One region of the Shewanella sp. NKUCC05_KAH genome, then DNA from elsewhere that is predicted to be linked to it. Evidence: predicted binding sites of a transcription regulator. Region 1 holds the regulator's gene; each other region holds the start of a gene.

What was found. Region 1 encodes LexA, which represses DNA repair genes until DNA is damaged. Its sites were predicted from a motif close to TACTGTATNNNNATACAGTA; they were not measured.
Region 2: recN (DNA repair protein RecN) is a predicted target of LexA. The motif match lies at 2,157-2,176, and genes of this name have one in related genera.
Region 3: recA (recombinase RecA) is a predicted target of LexA. The motif match lies at 1,396-1,415, and genes of this name have one in related genera.

The regions. Positions count from the first base shown of each region.
Region 1 is NZ_JAHKQZ010000032.1:2,439-6,399, reverse strand. It holds gene coxB (cytochrome c oxidase subunit II) at 1-886, opposite strand, end outside; gene KO533_RS21375 (SulA-like leucine-rich domain-containing protein) at 1,289-1,801, opposite strand; gene lexA (transcriptional repressor LexA) at 1,798-2,418, opposite strand; gene plsB (glycerol-3-phosphate 1-O-acyltransferase PlsB) at 2,579-3,961, shown strand, end outside.
Region 2 is NZ_JAHKQZ010000010.1:115,055-119,015, reverse strand. It holds gene KO533_RS10965 (phosphatidylglycerophosphatase A) at 1-315, shown strand, start outside; gene recN (DNA repair protein RecN) at 468-2,126, opposite strand; gene KO533_RS10955 (AEC family transporter) at 2,255-3,217, opposite strand; gene lldR (LysR family transcriptional regulator LldR) at 3,508-3,961, shown strand, end outside.
Region 3 is NZ_JAHKQZ010000010.1:75,326-79,286, reverse strand. It holds gene mutS (DNA mismatch repair protein MutS) at 1-1,120, opposite strand, end outside; gene recA (recombinase RecA) at 1,523-2,590, shown strand; gene KO533_RS10815 (regulatory protein RecX) at 2,665-3,078, shown strand; gene alaS (alanine--tRNA ligase) at 3,398-3,961, shown strand, end outside.

The DNA of each region.
Region 1 (3,961 bases):
CATTGGGCTGGTGGCAGGCTGCGCAGTGCCCGAGGTAAACTTGTTCGCCTAGAGTCATCAACTCTTCTTTACTTAGGGTTTGTGATAAAGCGGCTTGAGCGGCTTCAGCCGCAGCACCTGCGGCTTGTTTTTGCTCTGTGACCCAAGCCTCAAACTCGGCTTCGGGCAACGCTTGTACTACGATAGGCATAAAACCATGGTCTTTTCCGCAGAGTTCGGCGCATTGACCGCGGTAAATGCCGGGTTTGTCGATGCGAGTCCAAGCCTCATTGATAAATCCAGGGTTGGCATCTTTCTTAATGGCAAAGGCGGGTACCCACCAAGAATGGATGACATCCTCTGAAGTCATCAGAAAGCGGATTTTGCGGTTTATTGGTAGAACGAGCGGTTTATCGACTTCCAATAGATAGTTTTCACCCTTGGTTTCGGTGCCTTCGATTTGTGCTCTGGGTGTTGTCAGTATGCTATAAAAATCAATATCTTGATCGAAATAGCTGTAATGCCATTTCCATTGGGAACCCGTGACTTTTACGGTGAGATCGGCGTTGCTGGGATCTTCCATTGCGATTAAAGTTTTTGTCGCTGGAATCGCCATTAAGATCAAAATGATAAATGGCAGAATCGTCCAAGCGATTTCAACTTTAGTGCTTTCGTGAAAGTGGGACGCGACAGCGCCTTTGGATTTTCTGTGGTTGATCATGGCGTAAATCATGACGCCAAAGACCACTAGGCCTATTGCGCAGCAGATATACAAGATGGTCATGTGCAAGTGATAAACCTTGCCACTGATCTCGGTCACGCCAGGGGTCATGTTGAACCGCATGTCCGCGGCGGTCAACGGTGGTGCGAAAAGCACCACGAGTAAACAATACAACAATTGCTTCACAAGACTTCTCCTCTGCCAATTGCGAATAGCAACTACAAAGAAGAGCAACACAGTAAGTCTCAACTCTATGCAAACTCTTCAGTTCCCAAAAAAGCTTTTTTGACTTCAACGTGCGTTGGCGGCTGTTACTTTTAATCAAGTATTGTTACTGCTGGTAATTAGCCACGCTGGCACATACTGCTGAAATAAATCTGTTCTCTATTTTTAGTGGCGCTTCGAGTTCGATAAATACTCGATTCATTGACCACGGAAGGTGATATATCATCACCAGCTTAACCAACCATACTTGCTGTTTAAATATTGATCAAGATCACTTATTTATCTAATTATCTGAAAAATTGCCAAAAAAAGCCTCACATTCATAGGTGAGGCGGCTTTCAAGGTAAAAAATTAAATGAATATTTAGTGTACAGCGCTAAAAAAAGATTGCTGACCGAAGAGATTGCCTTGCTCAATACGTACGTCTGCATGTAAGTGACTGTTTACGTCTTCAAGCACTATGCCCATAGCTCGGGCACTTTTAGCCACGATTTGTAGGCGTCGATTATCCCGTGCATCCAATGATTGAGTCCAAGTAATGACTGCACTGGACGTACCACTTGTCAGGGCTTTTTCCATCGCCCACAGGGTTTCAACTTCATCTTTAGCATGTACCAGCAAAACTCTATCCATACGCACACCTGCGCTGGCGAGCATTTGCTTGTAGCCAATACTTGGAGGGTTGATGAGCACTAACCAACGGCCCTGTTGGCTTAACTGAGCGAGTTGTGCACTCAGATGAATTAATTCTTGGCGACCTTGAGTCTTGGTTGGCATGCAGGCGATGGGCGCATGGTGCCAGTCATAGTCGGCATCACGGACTTCATCGAGCCACAGGCCCGGATGGCGGGGGGCATTGCCAAGTAGTTTATTCATAGCCAATCTCCATTACGGATCACACCGACGGCGAGTCCTTCAATTGTTAAACTTTGGAAGCCTAAATCCACTTTAATCGGGGAGTAATCTTCATTTTCGGCATGTAGATAGACTACATTACCTTTTTTTTCGAAACGTTTAACAGTGACATCGTCATCGACTCTAGCGACAACCACTTGACCATTCCTAGCTTGTTCTACTTTATGAACTGCCAGCAAATCACCTTCGAGAATGCCGATATTTTTCATGCTGTCGCCCTTTACTCGCAGTAAAAAATCGGCGGCGGGATGGAACATGCTTGGGTCGACTTGGTAGTACTGTTCAACATGTTCTTGGGCGAGGATAGGTTCACCCGCGGCCACTTGGCCGATGAGCGGTAAACCTGTTTCAGTCAAATCTTCGATTTCCGCAGGCAGACGAATGCCCCGAGATGTGCCAGGCATGATCTCAATGCAGCCCTTTTTCGCCAACGCTTTAAGGTGTTCTTCAGCCGCATTGGCGCTCTTAAAACCTAAACGGGTTGCGATTTCTGCCCGAGTGGGTGGCATGCCAGTATCGGCAATATTTCGTTTAATTAGCTCTAAAATTTCAGCTTGGCGTGGCGTCAAAGGTCTCATGGTGTTTCCTGTTTTTCTATACAGTTACTGTTAGTATATACAGTATTGTTTGCAGCGCAAGTATTAACCACTTTTTAGCTATGTTGGAGAGAATTAGCGAATATTACCCATAGTCTGGTATTCTATCGGGCTAGTAAACGCACTTAATTGCATAAGAATAATGCCTAAACACGACTCTCTTTGGTTGAAATCATTACGTTGGATCCAAAAACACTTAGTGCACACTATTGTGGTGCCTCAGGATCCCTTTGCCGATCTGAATCTGGATGCTTCCAGACCCCTTGTTTATGTGATGAAAACAGAATCCCTCAGTGACATCGCTGCTTTGAGCGAAATAACGGCTAAGTTAGGCTTACCAAGCCCTTATGAGCCTCTAGTGGCTAATGGTGTGACTGCGCCTCGGGTTGTCTGTCTTCAAGGACGTAAGCCACTGTTTGGCGAACGTGCTGGTAATGAGCCTTTCCTCGAATGCTTTATGCGTTTGTTAGCCGTGCATAAGGAACGTCCTGAATTGGATATTCAACTTGTGCCCGTGAGCTTGTATTGGGGTCGAACGCCAGGGAAAGAAGACGACACTATGAAGGCGGCCGTATTTGAGCGGGAAAACCCGACTTGGCTGCGCAAGTGCTTGATGATTTTGTTCTTAGGTCGACATAACTTCGTGCAGTTTTCGAATGCCGTATCCCTGCGTTACATGGCTGACGAACATGGCACCGACATGGGGATTGCCCATAAGTTAGCACGGGTTGCACGCGTGCATTTCCGTCGTCAACGTAAGGTAATGACAGGGCCTGTGCTGCCAAACCGCCAAGCACTGTTTCATTCGTTACTCAAATCTGAGTCGCTGCGCAAAGCGATTCAAGAAGAGGCCGCTAGTAAAAAGATTTCTGAGACCCAAGCGCGCGAGACGGCTATTGAGTATCTCGATGAAATCGCTGCCGATTACTCAGACAGTTTAGTGCGTATTGCCGAGCGTTTTTTAACTTGGCTGTGGAACAAGCTTTACAGCGGGATCAACATTAAAGGCGCCGAGCAAGTTCGGCAGTTACACCACGATGGCCACGAGATTGTTTATGTGCCTTGCCATCGCAGCCACATGGATTACCTGCTGTTATCGTATATTTTGTATTATCAAGGCATGGTTCCGCCGCACATTGCTGCCGGCATTAACCTCAATTTCTGGCCCGCGGGACCTATGTTCCGTCGCGGTGGTGCCTTCTTTATCCGCCGTAGTTTTAATGGCAACAAGCTATACACCGCAGTATTTCGTGAGTATTTAGACCAGCTGTTTGCTAAAGGTTATTCGGTGGAATACTTCTCCGAAGGCGGCCGTTCACGTACTGGCCGTCTGTTGGCGCCGAAAACTGGCATGATCGCCATGACGATGAACAGCGTACTGCGCGGTATTGAACGTCCTGTCACACTTGTGCCTGTGTATTTAGGCTATGACCATGTGATGGAAGTGGCGACTTACCATAAAGAGTTAAGCGGTAAGAAAAAGAAAAAAGAATCTGTGTGGCAGGTGTTCGGTGCCATTCGCAAA
Region 2 (3,961 bases), on a different contig from region 1:
TTAACCTTATTGAGCGCATTTGCGGGATTTTATATCTGCGGTAAAGCCGCTCAAGATATGGGGGTACACGATCACGGTGCGATTGTGTGGGATGAAGTGGTTGGGCTACTGATCACTATGATAGCGGCACCAGCAGGTTGGGGTTGGTTGTTAGTCGGCTTTGGTCTATTTCGCTTTTTCGACATCATCAAACCTTGGCCTATTCGATGGCTCGATGCCAAAGTTCATGGTGGTTTTGGCATTATGATTGACGATGTGTTAGCGGGCGTGTTTTCGTTTATTTGTCTGCAAGGGCTAGTCTGGTGTTTTAGCTAACATTATCGCTAACCTAACATGATAGTTAACCCGGCATGTTAGTTAGCATGGTCAACACTAACCCTTAGTTTTTGATATAGCCCCTTAGCTTGTGATATAGAGTGTGTAGATTCAAGCATTTAGCGACCTCATTCGTTATCTGATCCATACTACTATTGCAGCAGTTCCCTTGCGTTCGCGAGGGTATTGCTGGTGATAGTATCGCCACCTAACAGTCTTGCAAGCTCTTGGATACGCTGCTCACGATCGAGCGATTTCATTGTGGTCTCAGTACTGCCTGCCTTATTAAATTTATCGACAAACATGTGTTGATGACCATTGCCCGCAACTTGCGGCAAGTGAGTCACGCACAGTACTTGGGTCGATTCCCCTAAGCTGCGTAACATGCGGCCCACCACTGCGGCGGTGGGGCCGGAAATCCCGACATCCACCTCATCGAAAATTAATGTCGGTGTGGCAACTTTCTTCGCGGTAATCACTTGGATCCCTAATCCTATGCGTGAAAGCTCACCGCCAGACGCGACTTTCGAAATCGGTTGCAAAGGTTGGCCAGGGTTAGTTGTTACCATAAATTCGATATTGTCACTGCCATTGGCTGACATTTGCTCGGGGTGGAAATTGACTTCGATCGTAAATTTACCCTTAGGCATATTCAGTTCGTGGATTGACTGAGTCACCAGTTTGTCGAGTTCTTTAGCATAGCGGGCACGGCTTTGGCTGAGCTTTTGCGCATTGCTAAGATAAGCGGCTCTACTTGCCTCGACTTGAAGCTGAATTTCTTCAAGTTTACTTTCATCACTGTCTAAGGTGCTCAGCTCAGCCTTTAATGCTAAATGATGCTCGGCCAGTTTATTCGGGCTGACATGGTGCTTACGCGCCAGTTGCATGGCTTTTGATAGCCGTTCTTCTAAATAGGCAAAGTGGGTTGGATCGAGTTCAAGCTTACTCAAATAGTGCTGTAATTCGCCTGCGCTTTCTTGTACTTGGATTAAGGCATCATTGAGCATAGTGTTGATATTGCTTAATGCAGGATCGTAGCTTTGCAGATCTTCGGCGAGGGAAACGACTCGATTAAGCAACGACTCTATGTTGTTTTCTTCGCCTTCAGTGAGTATATCTAAGCTCGCTTGACAGGTGTCAATCAACTCAGTGCCATTGGCTAAGCGTTTGTGCTCTTGCTCAATTTCATCGAACTCATCAACTTTAAGATCAAACTCATCGAGTTCTTCTACTTGATATTGTACTAATTGCTTACGGGCAATACGTTCATGCTGGGAGGCTTCGAGTTGCTTTAGATCGGCCTCAATTTGCTTGCAGCGTTGAAAGCTAGCGGCAACCGTATCGATAAGCAATCTGTGGTTGGCATAACTGTCGAGCAGGGTGAGTTGATGTTCACTTTTTAACATTGCATGGTGGGCATGTTGGCCGTGAATACCAATAAGCAACTGACCCAGTAATTTTAGCTGCGTCAGCGGCACTGGATTACCATTGATGTAGGCGCGTGAACGGCCATCGCTACCAATAGTCCGACGTAGAATGCACTCATCATCGAGTTCAAGATCGTTATCTTCTAACCAACGTTTTGCCAGTGGAATATCATCCAAGGAAAAGCGGGCGCTGACCTCGGTTTTATTGGCTCCGGGACGAACACTGCTGGCATCGGCGCGATTGCCTAGGCATAGGCCTAGCGCATCGATGGCAATCGATTTACCCGCACCGGTTTCACCTGTGATGCTGGTCATACCGGGGCGAAAATCCAGTTCTAAAAAACGGACGATAGCGAAGTTATTAATGCTGAGTTGGCAAAGCATAGTGAATTCCTGTCGAAAAACATACCAAACCACTGTGTTGATAAACAGTATATACTGATTTTATATACAGTAAAGTGGCTTGGGTAAATAATCGGCATTAGTGGCAGTAAATATTTTTAATTAACTGATTATGCATAGGTTCTTACTAAGCTTTCTAAGATAGGTAAACTGAAGAAAGTGACTAAGGTGCCAAATAGAATGCCTTGAGCACTGGTTGAAGCCTGAGTGTTATAACGCTGGGCGAGTAAGTACACGCTAGCCGCGGTGGGCAGTGCGCTCAAGATCACGCCCATGATCAGGTAGTCACCACTTACGCCAAAACGGTTAAGCATAAAGTAGACGAGTGCCGGTTGGATAGCCAGCTTGAAGAGGTTGATAAGGCTCAGTTCGATAAAATTCTTGGGGCTAAATACGCTGCTATCTTTCTGGTAGCGCATCGCTTTGGCGAGTACCATGCCGATAGCAAATAGGGCGCAGGGGCTTGAGGTATTGCCTATTTGCTGGATCATTAGCGCTAGCCCTGACGGCAGTTTTATCTCTAGCGCCGAAATGCCGACGCCAATTAAGCTACCAATAACGATAGGGTTTTTACCGACCGCCATTGCCATTATGATTAAGGCGTGGTGTTGTCTTTGGGTGTTAGTGGCCAGTTCCATCGAGACTAAGGCGACGGCAAACATCAGCACGGATAATAAGCTGGCAATCGCGGCGGCGACTAAGGCACTTTGTTGCTGCGGAAAGAGGATGATGAGCAGTGGAATACCAATAAATGCCGTATTACCAAAGGTGGCATTGAGGGCTCGAATGGCGGCAACTGCATGCTGTTTAGGGTTAGCAATCAGCGAGAATCCAAGGCAGACAAGATAAGTGATCACCATAGCTGTGCTGTAGCCCGCAATAAATCCCCATTGCAAAATCTCGCCAATCGGTTGCTGCGCGAGGGCGATAAGCATGATCGCGGGGAACGCAATGTAGTAGACATATTGGTTCAGCACTTGATCCGTATCGACGGGCAAGAGTTTTAGTTTTTGCACTAGTGTGCCGAGCAACATGATCCCGAAGACGGCAAACAGAGGGGTTAAAATGGTCATTTCCCTCACTCATCCTTACGATTAAATTTGAATAAACTCGCCCACCGTCGTCATTTTACTGTCGCTATGATTTTTGGTGGGCAGAGTTACAGCACTTGATTCTTTTTATGTCACTTTAGAGCCAGATTTAGCGCCAGCGCAGTAAAACTCGCCACAAAATAACATACCATTTCAATCTAAGGCTATTGCGCTATGGTCGTATAAGTGAATAATTCAATGTTTAAAACACAATCACTTAGTGAATTTAGCGTTTTAACGTCAATACCCAATATGTGAAATTAGGATATGCAATGAGTGATGATTTAGGCGCTGAACTACAACTTGTCTATCTTTTTGTGCATTTAGTCAATGCGGGCAGTTTTTCGCAGGCGGCGAAGGAGCTTGATATGCCCATTGCCACAGTGAGCCGCAAGTTAGCGAAGTTGGAAGAGAAGCTCGATAAACAGCTTTTTATGCGCAGCACCCGCAAGTTACGATTGACGGAGGAAGGACTGGCGCTCTTTCAACGCTATCAGAGTGTGGTTGCTCAATTCGATGAGCTGAGTGGGTTAGGCAGCGATAAACCCGAGGGTACCCTGCGCATCGCCGCACCGATTTCGATTATTTCCATCGTGTTTATTCAAGCATTGAATGAATTTGGCCGCCTGTATCCCGATATCCGTTTACACATTTCCCAGAGCAATGAGTTAGTCGATTTGATCGACAAAGGCATAGATGTGGCGATTGTTGGCGGGGCTCAGCCTG
Region 3 (3,961 bases), on a different contig from region 1:
GACGTAAACGTGCAAAGTCCCTTGGACGGGCAGTACGCAGGGCTAACCTTGCCATGATACGTTCGATATCGCCAAGTGCCTTTAACTGCTCATGCAAACCTTCGTGGGCTGCGGTATCGAGGAGTTCAGTCACCGCCTGTTGGCGCGCCTTGATTTGCTTAGGATCTCGCAGAGGCTGATGGATCCAGCGTTGTAACATACGGCTGCCCATAGGCGTTGCCGTATTATCCAATACTGCCGCTAAGGTATTATCGCGGCCACCGGCAAGGTTTTGAGTGAGTTCTAAATTTCGGCGCGTTGCCGCATCAAGCACTATGCTATCGGTTTGATTGAAGCGGATAATGGCATTGATATGGGGCAGTGCCGTGCGCTGTGTGTCTTTGACATATTGCATCAAGCAACCCGCAGCCTGCAGTGATAAACGTGCATCTGCGATACCAAAACCATGCAAGTCTTTCGTGCCAAACTGGGCCAGTAGTAACTTGATACTCGTATCGTAATCAAATTCCCACTCGGGGCGACGGCGTTTGCCTTTAAAACCGTTAAGTAGTCCAAGTTCACCAAAGTCTTCACTGTAGAGAATTTCAACGGGATTAGTGCGTTGCAATTCCGCTTCTAATGACTCTCGGGTGTCGAGCTCTGCAATCACAAAACGTCCGGATGAAACATCTAATGTGGCATAACCAAAACCGACTTTACCTTGATAAACCGCGGCTAACAGATTGTCTTGGCGTTCCTGCAGCAACGCTTCGTCGGTTAAGGTGCCTGGCGTGACAATTCGCACCACTTTACGTTCTACCGGCCCTTTAGATGTCGCGGGATCGCCAATCTGTTCGCAAATCGCAACTGATTGACCAATTTGAACTAATTTTGCAAGATAGCCTTCCACAGCATGGTAAGGAAGCCCCGCCATCGGAATAGGATCGCCACCACTTTTACCGCGCGCAGTGAGTGAAATGCCTAACAGCTCAGAAGCGCGTTTAGCATCGTCATAAAACAACTCGTAGAAGTCACCCATGCGATAAAACAGCAACATATCGTGATGTTCTGCTTTCATCGTCAAGTACTGACGCATCATAGGAGTATGTTTTTCTAAATCATCGGTATCAATTACATTCATTAAATCGTTATCGTCCGTTGTGACTGCCTAAAGGCGATACAGTTTGTGTGGTTAAGGGTGATTAAGCGCTATGGAAGCGGAAGACTGCTGTACAATTTTCAGCTAAAAAGACCACGCAAAATTTGTTGCGCCAATCTTAGCAATAATTTAGCGAAAATTGAGCCCTTAACGATGGATATTGATCAAAGGGAGCTATTATCTGATTTGATATTCGCTAAAACCTTGGCCATATTAAAAATCCTATCAGCTAAAAATAATTCAGTCACAGGTCTTGATACTGTATGATTGTACAGTATACTAGTCAGCAGAATTAAGACAAAAAGCACGGCTTTTTGAATTACCCGTTTGTAAATTGAATATCACTTTTGACAGCTTAATGCTTGTCTTGATGAGGGAACAGGAATGAAGGTCGATCCAAATAAAGAGAAAGCACTTGCTGCGGTATTGATCCAAATTGAGAAACAATTTGGTAAAGGCTCCATCATGAAGCTGGGCGAAGATCGCTCTATGGATGTTGAGACCATTTCTACCGGTTCTCTGTCTCTGGACGTTGCTTTAGGTGCTGGCGGTTTGCCAATGGGTCGTATCGTTGAGATCTATGGTCCTGAATCATCAGGTAAAACAACACTGACTTTAGAAGTGATTGCGGCAGCGCAACGTGAAGGCAAAACCTGTGCCTTTATCGATGCAGAGCATGCACTAGACCCTATTTATGCTAAAAAATTGGGCGTAGATATTGATAACCTGCTGTGTTCGCAACCGGATACCGGCGAGCAAGCGCTTGAGATTTGTGATGCTTTAACTCGCTCAGGTGCTGTTGACGTTATCGTAGTTGACTCAGTGGCGGCATTAACGCCTAAAGCTGAAATCGAAGGCGAAATTGGTGATTCTCACATGGGCCTAGCGGCGCGTATGATGAGCCAAGCTATGCGTAAACTTGCGGGTAACTTAAAGCAATCTAACACCTTACTTATCTTCATCAACCAAATTCGGATGAAGATTGGTGTGATGTTCGGTAACCCAGAAACTACAACCGGTGGTAATGCGCTGAAGTTTTATGCTTCTGTTCGCCTAGACATTCGCCGCACTGGTGCCATTAAAGACGGCGATGAAGTGGTCGGTAACGAAACTCGCGTTAAAGTGGTGAAAAACAAGGTTGCAGCGCCGTTTAAGCAAGCTGAGTTCCAAATCCTTTATGGCCAAGGTATTAACCGTACTGGTGAGTTAGTAGACTTAGGCGTAGCCCATAAGTTGATTGAAAAAGCGGGCGCTTGGTACAGCTATAAAGGCGATAAAATCGGCCAAGGTCGTGCTAATGCTGGCAAATATCTGACTGAAAACCCAGCTATTGCTGCTGAAATTGACAAGACGCTACGTGAGTTGCTTTTGAGTAATCCGAGTGCCTTGGCTGCCAAAGCTGATGATAGTACTGAGGACAATATTGATTTAGAGACAGGCGAAGTATTCTGAGTCAGTCAGCCCATCAAATTGCGGTCGCGCTGTTAGCGCGCCGCGATTATTCCCGTTTACAAATCCGCGATAAATTGCTCGAAAAAGGTTTCGAACTTAACGATATCGAACCTGTACTCGATGCTTGCGAATCCTCCGGTTTTATTAATGATGCTCGTTATGCCGAACTGTTGGTGCGAAGCCACATCAGTCGAGGCCACGGTGCAATACGCATCCGCCAAGCAATCGCACAGAAAGGCTTATCTAAAGACTGTATTGAAGCCGCTTTGGTTAATTGTGATTGTGACTGGTTTGAGCTAGCAAAAGATAAAGCCACCAAAAAATACGGCATTCCCCGTGTGACAGAAGTGAAGGGCTCTAAAGCTCGGGATCTCATCGCAAAGGAAAAGGCCAAACGAGTGCGTTTTTTAATGGGTCAAGGCTTTAGCTACGATCAAATCACTTACGCACTAGATTCAGATCCCAATGATCTCGATGAAGATTATTAAATTTGAAGCTAAGACTGTAAAAGCTCATCTAAATATCATCAATGGGTCTTGTCCATTTCGTACTCCACATTAGACTCACTTGCTTAAATATTGTCCGTGCCGCGATAAACTTACGCCGTCTTTATTTGTGCTTTATCCTGTCGTTTTGCTTCTAGTGACTCTGGTGTGGGCGATTCACGCTAAAATATTAAATTCCTGATGTGTATATCACCAATCAAGACTGGTCGTCCTTCCTTAGTCTGCTTATAATGCTGGGCAAATAGAAATACGGCTAGCCTAAGGCGTAGCTGGTAATGCTTACCCAATTCAGGATGATTTCATGTATCAAACTACAGCAGAGCTCAGAAGCGCTTTCCTCGAATTTTTCCGCAGCAATGGTCATCAAGTTGTGGACAGTAGTTCATTAGTGCCAGGCAACGATCCCACACTTTTATTTACCAATGCAGGCATGAACCAGTTCAAGGACGTGTTTCTTGGCATGGACAAACGCAATTATACGCGTGCGACCACTGCTCAACGTTGTGTACGCGCTGGTGGTAAACATAACGATTTGGATAACGTTGGCTACACTGCACGTCATCACACCTTTTTCGAAATGCTAGGTAACTTCAGTTTTGGAGATTATTTCAAAGAAGAAGCGATTCGTTTGGGTTGGACTTTTTTAACTGAAACGTTAAAGCTGCCTAAGGAACGTCTGTGCGTCACTATTTATCAGACAGATGATGAAGCCTTTGAAATCTGGAATAAAAAAATTGGTGTCGCTGCCGAGAACATCATACGTATCGGTGACAATAAAGGTGCTGCCTTTGCGTCAGATAACTTCTGGCAAATGGGTGATACCGGTCCTTGTGGTCCATGTACTGAGATTTTTTATGATCATGGT